DNA from 3 places in the Mesorhizobium sp. SEMIA396 genome. Region 1 is predicted to be linked to each of the others. Evidence: riboswitches for the same ligand, from Rfam matches in the RefSeq annotation. Region 1 holds a riboswitch; each other region holds the start of a gene.

Region 1 (3,264 bases):
TGTCGCGCTTCAGGTCCTGCGTTTCCCAGGTGAACCCCTCGCCCATCGCGTGCCAGACGACGCGGTCGCCGAAGGCGGCGAAGGCGTCCTTCTCGCCGGTGTGCCACTTGCCCTTGATGAACTGGACAACGCCGACGCGCTTGCCGTAGCCGAGCATCCGCAGCGCCAGGCCGAAGGCAGCCGTGGTCTTGCCCTTGCCGGGACCGGTGTTGACGATCAGCAATCCCTTCTCGACCGTCTTGCTCGCCACCTCGGCATCCTGCACAGCCTTGCGCTTGGCCATCTTGGCGCGATGGCGCTCTTCGTCCTTATCGTCGATGTCGGTCATGTCATTTCACCTTGAGCGGCAGCCCCGCCACCATCAGCAGCACCGTATCGGCGACGGCGGCGACCTGCTGGTTGAGCCGGCCGGCGGCATCGCGAAACCGGCGCGCCAGTGCATTGTCCGGCACGATGCCTTGTCCGACCTCATTGGACACCACGAACCAGGGCCCGCGCGGCCGCGACAGCACCTCCGTCAATCGCCGGCATTCCAGCTCGAAATCGTGTTCGGCCAGCATGTGGTTGGTCAGCCACAGCGTCAGGCAGTCGACAAGCACCGGCCGATCCTCCGGCAAGGCGGCAAGCGTACCGGCGAGATCGAGCAGTGCGTCGATGGTCGTCCAGCCTTCGCCGCGCCGCGATCGGTGCAACGCGATGCGTTCATGCATCTCGTCATCATAGGCTTGCGCCGTGGCGATATAGGTCCAGGGCGGCGGCAAGGCGGTCGCCAAAATTTCGGCGTGCGCGCTCTTGCCGGAGCGCGCACCGCCGATGAGGAAGGTCAGTGTCTTGCGATCAGGCAAAGCTGTCGCGCAGGCTGGTCGCGGTGCCGGTGAAGCGGCCACGCACCACACCGACGACCGCGCCGAGCACCAGCCAGAACACCAGATTGGTCACGGTCACCGCCACCACGAACTGGTGATGCAGCCCTTCCGGAATCGCCGTTTCGTAACTGTCGGGCTGCGGTGCACCGACAACATGCGGCACGACGATCAAAAGGACGGCAAGGATCGCCAGCGGCAGCGACTTGCGAAACGCGATCAGGCCGAGACCGGCAGCGGTTGCCGCCACCGTCGCCCACCACCAGATCTGGCGCTGGGTGAGATCGGCGGCCGGCATGGCCGGCAGTTCCGGCGGCAGGCCGAGGCCAGGCGCCAGCGTGAACACGGCGAAGCCGGCCAGGCCCCAGAACACGCCCTGGCGCCAGCCACCGATGCCGCCGGCGAATTCGGAGACCGCGACCAGGATCAAGGCGAAGCCGATGCCGGTGACGATGTTGGCAAGCACGCTGAAGGCGAAACGCTCGAAACCATCTGCCGGCGCCCAGCCTTCGTCTGCCGGAGCGGCTTCCGCCGCCGGGGCAGCAGAGCTCATGGCATCTCCCGCCGGTGCAGTTGTGCTCATGGCATTGCTATCCGTTGCGGCCGGAGCGGCATGGTCATGGTGATGCCCGCCGCCCGCCTGTTCGTAGACTTCCGCCTTCAGGATCAGCGGCACGGTGGCATAGGCTTGCAGGCAGGCGAGGACGACGCCGGCCACGAGCCCTGCGATCGCCGCGATGAACACGACGTTGCGAAACAGGTTCATGATGTCAGCCCCTCGTCAGTGGCAGGGAAACGCCATCGAATGGCGATAGTCGTGAGCCGCATTGTGGACCGCATCGATATGCGAGAAGCCGACAAAGCCCATCACGAAAACGCCGAGCAGCGCGGCAAGAGCGAGCTGCATGAAGCGCGACTGCGAGGAGACGGAGGTGCCGAGGGAGACGGAAGCGGTAGTCATGTCTTGTCCTTTCGCCCTCCACCCGAGGGCATCGAAGTCAGTTTCCTGTCGCCGGCAGGTCTCCTGGCTCACGGATCAGCGTCCTTCCCCACCTTCCCGAAGAAAAAATCCTCAGTGGTTTATGGAGAGGACTACCGCACACAGTTGCGGGGGCAGCCACGGCATTGGGCGAAATTCGCCCTCACCGCATTCCCTCTTGGCTCCAAAATGGAACCGGCGACACCGGTGACTATAGGCAGAATCCTCGCTTCCGGCAAACCAAATTCCGCCGGTGACCATTGCGAATGCGCCATGAAGGTCAAAGTGATTTTGGCAGATAGCGCCACGTCACAAAGCCGCAGACCGCCGCCAGCAGACCGAGCGTGACGAACACCGAGCCCAGGCCGAAGAAGGCCAGCGCCACTGAATAGACCAGCGGCGGCGTCAACTCGGAAAAGTCGAGATAGGTGCGGTAGACCGCTGCCATCTGAGATCTTTCATAGGAGCGCACCGAGCGCATGAAGGCGGTCGAGCCGAGGGCGTCGAGCGCAATGGTGAAGAAGGCACCGCAGAGCAGGAAGGCGCCGGTAAGCAGCGGCACGGTTTCGCCGACGAAGCCCGCCGCCAAAAGCGCGGCCGACATGGCGAAATAGGCGAATGTCATGGTCCCGCGGCCACCAAAGCGCTTTCCTGCCTTGCCCCAGAAAATCGCCATGAACAACAGCGCGTTGCCGGCCGAAACCAGCAGGCCGCCGGCCAGCTTGCCCTCACCTGTGATGACCATGAACAGCGGCCCATAGACGAAGAACGTCGTCCAGAAGCAGGAGCGCCCAAAGGCGATCAGCCAAGCCAGCCTGAGCCTGGGCTGCGCCACGAAGCGGCCGATATTGGCGAGCGGATTGACGGGGCGCGTCTTGCCCGGACGGATAGACTGGTTGTCGCCGAGGCGGTAGGTCCAGAACAGCGCCAGCAGGCCAAACGCGAACACCGCGACCGTACCATGCGCGGCATAGATGCCGAAGCGCGTGTAGAGGAAGATGCCGAGCGTCGGCCCACCGGTCCAGGCCAGCATCGACCACGCCATGCGCAGCGATTCGGCCTGCATGAAGTCGGTCTTGCGGATGTGGTCCATGATGTAGAGGTTGAGCGTGATCGACAGCGCGCTGGCGCCCATCACCCGGCACAGCATGCCGGCCAGTTGCCCGGCAAGCGTGTCGGTGACGAAGAACAGCGAGCCGACGGCCAGCAGGCAGGCGCCTGCCGTGTAGACCCAGCGCCGGGCAAAACGGCGGATCAGCATCGGCATGAACAATGTCACCGACAGCCCGAGCATCGCCACGACTGTGTAGAGCATCGACACGATCTGCTCGTTGTGCAGGATCTCGTAGGCCTGGATCGGGATGACGCTCGACACCGTGGCGCGGGCGAAGGATTCGACCGCATAGAGCGACGCGAAGGTGC
Region 2 (3,264 bases), on a different contig from region 1:
CCAGCTGGTCTCCATGTCGCCCATGATGTTGTCGCCGCCGGCGGCTGATATCATGGCGCTGGGGATGGCGAACTTGCCTGCTGTGAACGGTTTGTCCTCGCCGGAATCATAGAGAAACACTCGCGTACCCTTGCCGTTGCCGACCTTGGCGGTGATGTCGGCGAGCTGCTTCTTCCAGCCGGAGACAAGCTTCTCCGCCTCGGCCTCCTTGCCGAAAATCTTGCCCAGCTTTTCGACGTCGCCATAGAGCAGGTCCATCGAGGCGGCTGGGCGGCTCTTGTCGAGATGGACGCAGCTTTCCGTCAGCACCAGCGTCTTGATGCCGTGCGGAGCAAGCGTATCGGGTGTCACCTCGCCGCCCGGCTTCATGCCGTAATACCAGCCGGCGAAGAAGAAATCCGGCTCGACCGCGACGAGGTTTTCGAGCGTCGGATATTTCGGCGCCAGTTCCGGGATCGAACCCTGCTCGGCCTTGAATTCGGGACCCACCTTGTACCATCCGGTGATGCCGGTCAGGCCGACGATCGACGGCTGCAGTTTCAGCGCGAAAGCCATCTCGGCCATGTTGAGATCCTGGATGACGGCGCGCTTCGGCGGCGCATCGAAGGTCAGCGGCTTGCCGCAGCTGTCGACCGTGACCGGGAAGGCCAGGGCTGTCGAGGCCAGCAGCGAGAAGACAAGCGAAAAGGCCAGGCGTTTCACGGGTTTGCTCCTTGTGGATGGGATTGGGTCGACTACGAGATGGCTTCAATCACGTCGGCGGCGCGGCACGGTTCGGCACATCGAACACCGTCAGTTCGCGGTCTTCGGTCGGATGGCGCAGACGCAGCACATCGATGCCGAAAATCTCGCGGATCAGCTTTTGGGTCAGGGCTTCGCGCGGTGCGGCGAGCGCTTGCAGACGGGCATGGTTCATCACCGCCACCCTGGTGGCGAACGGTGCCACCAGCGCCAGATCGTGCAGCACCGCGATCACCGTCATCTCGAAGCCTGCCACGAGGTCGAGCAGTTCGCCGCGGGCACGCGGGTCGAGATGGTTGGTCGGCTCGTCGAGGAACAGGATTTTTGGCTGCTGGGCGATGGCGCGCGCAAGTTGGGCGCGCTGGCGCTCGCCGCCCGACAGCGAGCCGATGGTGCGGCCAAATAGCGGCAGCAGGCCGGTCCGGCGCAGTGCATCGACGACGATCTCGCGCTCCTCGCTCCTGCGCCGCAGCCCGGCGTGCGGAACCCGGCCAAGCTCGACATAGTCGATCACCGCCAGCCGCGGATCGGGCTGGTCGGTCTGGCCGACCACGGCAATGTGCAGCGCCCGTTCGGCGGCTGAAATCCTGTCCAGGCGGCGCCCGCCGAGCTTCACCTCGCCGGAGCTCGGACGCAGCATGCCCGACAGCATGCGCAGCAGCGTCGTCTTGCCGGCGCCGTTGGGACCGATGATGGCAAGGCGATCGCCGGCGGCCACCGAGAAGCTGACCGCCTGAACCAGATCCCGCCCATTCGCCGTGACGCAGAGGTCACGGGCTTCGAGAAGCGCTACGGTCATCGGCTGCTGCCCGCCGGCTTGCCGGGACGGCAAAGCGTATATACGACGATGCGATGGATGGAGCCGTCCAACTTTCCGTCACTTTCCAAAACTGGCGACGGAAGGAAGCTGGCGAACCGGCCGACAAGACCGGGATTCGCGTTTCCTCCCGGCACACCCCGTCCGGTCAACTCAGTGATGGCAGGTCTCCTGGCTCACGGGTCGTTGCGCCATCCAGCCTTCCCAGCCTTGCCGGCCAGTGGCATTCACGGATTTTGCTCGCCGCTTACAGTTGCGGGGGCAGCCACGGTCTCGACCTGAGCAGGCCTCACCGTGTTCCCTTTTCACCCCTCGCCTTTCGACTCGGGGACCATCACCGCTTCAGCGTAGATTTGCGCCGATCGCTTCGCAATGGATTTCTCGGACGGAGTGGTGGGCCAGCTAAGGGAAACAGGCATCGCATGCTCTCTTTATGTAATAATATAACATACCTAAGAGATGACGCCGGTCGCTGTCAAGCGAAAGCTCATGGGGCGGTTGGCCGGATGGCGACCGGCATCGGCGCAGATTGCACGGGATGCGCAATTTCGATCAAACTGGCTGCGCCAGGAAACGGCAGGATGATCTGGCCAATGCGAGGAGAAAATGGACCCGACCGAGAAAGCGCTGTGGTTCGTCGAAAGCCATCTGCCGGAGGCGATCTCGCTTGATGATGTCGCGCAAAACAGCGGCGTGTCGCGTTTTCATGTGACGCGCGCCTTCGGCGCCGCCACCGGCCGGTCGGTGATGGGCTACATGCGCTCACGCCGGCTGACCGAGGCGGCGCGCAAGCTGGCGGGCGGGGCGCCCGACATCCTCGCCGTCGCGCTCGACGCCGGCTACAACTCGCATGAGGCGTTCACCCGTGCCTTCCGCGATCAGTTCGGCACCACGCCGGAACTGGTGCGCGCGCAGGGCACACTCGACAAGCTCGACCTCGTGGAGCCGATCCTGATGGACCAGTCCCTCCTCACCAATCTCGAACCGCCGCGTTTCGAGACCAGCCGGCCGTTCCTGATCGCCGGCCTCGGCGAACGCTGCAGCTGCGAAACCAGCGCCGCCATCCCGATGCAGTGGCAGCGCTTCGGCCCCTATATCGGCAACATTCCGGGCGAGACCGGCGACGTCGCCTATGGCGTCTGCGTCAACGGCGACGATGCCGGCAATTTCGACTACATCGGCGGCGTCGAAGTGTCTGACTTCTCCGACCTGCCCAGGGACTTCTACCGGGTGCGGGTGCCGGCGCAGAAATATGCGGTCTTTGCCCACCGCGAACACATCTCGACCATCCGCCGGACGGTCAACACGATCTGGAACAAATGGCTGCCGGCCTCCGGGCATGAGATCGCGGACGCGCCGGAATTCGAACGCTACGGCCCCGAATTCGACCCGCGCAGCGGCAAGGGCGGGCTGGAGATCTGGATACCGGTGAAGGCGTAGTCGGTCAGGCCATCGGCAACGCCGGCCAGCGATCGGCGATCCGGCCGCCGGAAAACACCGCGATCGACCCGAACTGCTGCAGCACGGCTTCGCTCTGCGTCGGCCTTAGAAACGCGTAGTCGCCGGGCTTTGCGGTCGCGTCGGCGGGCAAGCCCATGAATTGCTGGTTGGAGGACAGGCCGAGCAGCCCGTTCGCCTTCATGCCTTCTGGGAAGACCGGCTCGGCCATCCACTTGCCGCCATAGAGGTAGCAACCCTTGCGCGGG
Region 3 (3,264 bases), on a different contig from region 1:
GGTGACCAAGCTGCCCGGCAATGTCGAGGTCAAGCGCGGTTCGACATTGCGGCTGAGCGCCAATGGCGAGGACCTGCATCTCTTCGACGCTGACGGACGGTCGTTTGCCCTTCATGAGGCTGAAGCGAAGGCGGCCTGAGGCAGAACCGCGTCTTGGACAAAAAAGAGCAGCGGGCCAGGCCCGCCGCTCTTTTTTTGAAGATCAGCTTCGACTGTTAACGGCCGAAGAGATTCCGGTCGCTGCCCTGAGGAGCGGACTTCTCTACGTCGCCCGACGAATTGAGCAGCTTCTCGACGAGGCCACCGCTGTTGCGGACCGAGCTCGTATGCGCGCTGTCAACCGAAGTAACCGCAGGCTGGTTGGCGCCGTTGGAGCCAAAGTTGTCGCTGCCGGCGAAAGCACTGCCGGTGATGGCCAGAACGGCGGCGGCAGCAATAAGGATCTTGTTCATTTTAGTCTCCTGAATTCTGGATTTCGCCAGACGGCAGGCACAGCTGCCGTCGCTTGCGAAATTGGTTTTAGCGACCGAAGAGGTTACGATCGCTGCCCTGAGCGGGTGTCTGGGCAGCCGGTTCCGAGGTCTTGGTGGAAGCCGTGTACGACTGGTCCACAGCGGCGGCAGGCTGGTTGGCGCCGTTCGAACCGTAGTTGTCGCTGCCCGCGAAAGCGCTGCCGGTGATGGCCAGAACGGCGGCGGCAGCAATGAGGATCTTGTTCATCTTAAATACTCCTGAATGTCTGAATTTCGAATGTCTGAATTTCGCCAGGGCAGCGGGCGAGCCCGCCGTCGACTGGGAATCGGCTGTTAGTTGTTGCCGAAGAGGTTGTGGTCAGCACCCTGGGCAGGCGCCTGAGCAGCCGGTTCCGACTTCTTGGTCGAAGCGGTGTACGAGCTGTCGACAGCAGTGGCTGCCGCGGCGTTCGAACCGTAGTGGTCGCTACCAGCGAAGGCGCTGCCGGAAATGGCCAGAAGGGCTGCGGCAGTGAGAATGATCTTTTTCATTTTTGTACTCCAGTATCGTCTTTTTCCGTCCGTCTAGCGGCGTGTCTTGGAAATGAAATCGCGTCGTTCGGACAGCCCCGATGTGGGAGGGCAACCCCGCCTTTTCCAATCACGAAGTTGTTCCGTGTGGACCATGAATCCACACCTTGAAATTGTGCCAGGGGAATCTAGAGATACATTTTTCCTCTCTATATCAGCATGTTAAGTTTAACCATCCGATGGATCACTGACTGTTTCAAAGGCCCGGCGTTCACACCGTCCTGCACGCACCGTCAACAGAAACGAACCGTTCGGTTCGATTTTAGGTCAAGCTAATAGTCACTTTTCGAAACCGTTAACCTTTTTTGACCCCCGCCAAGGGTCGGACTCGGGAAGATCGCAGCCGGCAAATGGCCGCCCGGGAGGCGGGATTTCGGCCCGCGACGATCTGCGGTGACGTTTCGCATGCCGTGTCGCGCCGCATGGATACGATGTCGTTTTCATGCCGACGGCGCGCCAGCGATCGTGGTTAGATCATACCCATCTCAGGTGCCGCTTCGTGACGACGAGGCGGAGAATTGGGAAGCCGGTCAGAATCCGGCGCTGCCCCCGCAACGGTGGTGGAGTTCAAGTCGCAACGGGAGACCACTGGGCAACTGCCTGGGAAGGTGTCGCGATGGTCCGCAAGGACAACTCCAGAGCCCGGAAACCAGCCCGAGATTTTTAGACTCGACTGATCGCGGTGGGCGGTCAAGAGGTGGATAGCGCTTCCGGCACCTAGCCGGCCTGCGTTTCAATCCTTCCTCCATCACCACCAGTTCAGTCCTTAGAAACGAGGACAGGACATGGATACCCGCAACGACATGCTGAGGCTCCTGAAGGGGCGCCGGCAAGGCTTTTCGCTGGAGCAGCCCTTCTACACCGATCCAGACTACTTCAAGCTCGACATGGAGCTGATCTGGTATCGCGACTGGCTGTTCATCGGCCATGATTGCGAACTGCCGAAGCCGGGCAGCTACATCACCGTGCAGATCGGCGACTATCCGGTCGTCCTTGTCCGCGACCAGCAAGGCAAGATCAACGCCTTCCACAATTCCTGCCGCCATCGCGGCAGCCGCGTGTGCAACGCGGAAAAGGGTACGGCGGCAAAGCTCGTCTGCCCCTATCATCAGTGGACCTATGAGCTGGACGGCCGCCTGCTGTTTGCCCGCCAGATGGCCGACGGTTTCGACAAGAGTGATTTCGGCCTGAAGCCGGTCGCCTGCGAGAGCGTCGGCGGCTACATCTTCATCTGCCTGGCCAAGGAGCCGGCGGATTTCGCGCCGATGCGGGCGATGATCGAACCTTATCTTTTGCCGCACCGTTTGCGTGAGGCAAAGATCGCCTTTGAGAGCACGATCATCGAGAAGGGCAACTGGAAGCTGGTCTGGGAAAACAACCGCGAGTGCTACCACTGCGTCGCCAATCACCCTGAGCTGTGCAAGACCTTCCCCGAGGCGCCGACCGTGACCGGCGTCAACGGCGCCGACAGCGACCCCGAGATGGTCGCGCACTGGGCCAGATGCGAGGCATCAGGCTTGCCGAGCAAATTCCGCATCGATCCGGCAGGGCAGTACCGCGCCACCCGCGCGCCGCTGCTGCGCGATGCCGTCAGCTACACCATGACGGGAAAACGGGCGGTGAAGAAGAACCTGTCCGACAGCGTTTCAACCGACCGCATCGGCTCCTTGCTGCTTTATCATTATCCGACAACCTGGAACCATATCCTCGGCGACCATGCCGTCACCTTCCGCGTGCTGCCGATCAGTGCCACGGAAACCGCGGTGACGACGAAATGGCTCGTCCACAAGGATGCGGTCGAAGGCGTCGACTACGACCTCGCTGAGCTCACCCATGTCTGGACCGAGACCAACGACCAGGACCGCCGCATCGTCGAGGAAAACGCCTTCGGCATCCTGTCGCCGGCCTACGAACCAGGCCCCTATTCGGAGCTGCATGAGGGCGGCGTGATCCAGTTCGTCGAGTGGTACACGTCGTTCATCGGGCCGCGCCTTGCCGAAGGCGGCCGGCCGGCCCTGCGCAGCGTCGCCTAGCCCAGGGGACAAGAGGATGAATGCGATGACGGACCTTGGCCTCTATCGCCATCTCGACCAGATGACGCCCTGGAACGACCGGCTGCAGGTGCTGGAAGTGATCGGCGTCAGCGACGAAGCGCCGGACGTGAAGACCTTCACCTTCCGCTCCGACAACCAGACCTGGTTCCGCTACAAGCCGGGCCAGT

Evidence for each region. Region 1 has a riboswitch for cobalamin ahead of NP503_RS22235 (CbtB domain-containing protein). Riboswitches for the same ligand answer to the same signal wherever they lie in the genome.
Region 2: another riboswitch for cobalamin. It lies ahead of NP503_RS07800 (ABC transporter ATP-binding protein); the one in region 1 lies ahead of NP503_RS22235 (CbtB domain-containing protein).
Region 3: another riboswitch for cobalamin. It lies ahead of NP503_RS09805 (aromatic ring-hydroxylating dioxygenase subunit alpha); the one in region 1 lies ahead of NP503_RS22235 (CbtB domain-containing protein).

Annotation. Positions count from the first base shown of each region.
Region 1 is NZ_JANIFC010000009.1:243,031-246,294, forward strand. Features, by position in the region: gene cobO (cob(I)yrinic acid a,c-diamide adenosyltransferase) at 1-328, opposite strand, end outside; gene cobU (bifunctional adenosylcobinamide kinase/adenosylcobinamide-phosphate guanylyltransferase) at 330-845, opposite strand; gene NP503_RS22230 (CbtA family protein) at 838-1,629, opposite strand; gene NP503_RS22235 (CbtB domain-containing protein) at 1,645-1,824, opposite strand; cobalamin riboswitch at 1,860-2,057, opposite strand; gene NP503_RS22240 (MFS transporter) at 2,123-3,264, opposite strand, start outside.
Region 2 is NZ_JANIFC010000002.1:585,152-588,415, reverse strand. Features, by position in the region: gene NP503_RS07805 (ABC transporter substrate-binding protein) at 1-702, opposite strand, end outside; gene NP503_RS07800 (ABC transporter ATP-binding protein) at 752-1,540, opposite strand; cobalamin riboswitch at 1,702-1,909, opposite strand; gene NP503_RS07795 (AraC family transcriptional regulator) at 2,165-2,998, shown strand; gene NP503_RS07790 (DSD1 family PLP-dependent enzyme) at 3,003-3,264, opposite strand, start outside.
Region 3 is NZ_JANIFC010000003.1:74,167-77,430, forward strand. Features, by position in the region: gene NP503_RS09785 (ABC transporter ATP-binding protein) at 1-139, shown strand, start outside; gene NP503_RS09790 (DUF680 domain-containing protein) at 216-452, opposite strand; gene NP503_RS09795 (DUF680 domain-containing protein) at 520-720, opposite strand; gene NP503_RS09800 (DUF680 domain-containing protein) at 807-1,004, opposite strand; cobalamin riboswitch at 1,514-1,716, shown strand; gene NP503_RS09805 (aromatic ring-hydroxylating dioxygenase subunit alpha) at 1,829-3,076, shown strand; gene NP503_RS09810 (hybrid-cluster NAD(P)-dependent oxidoreductase) at 3,102-3,264, shown strand, end outside.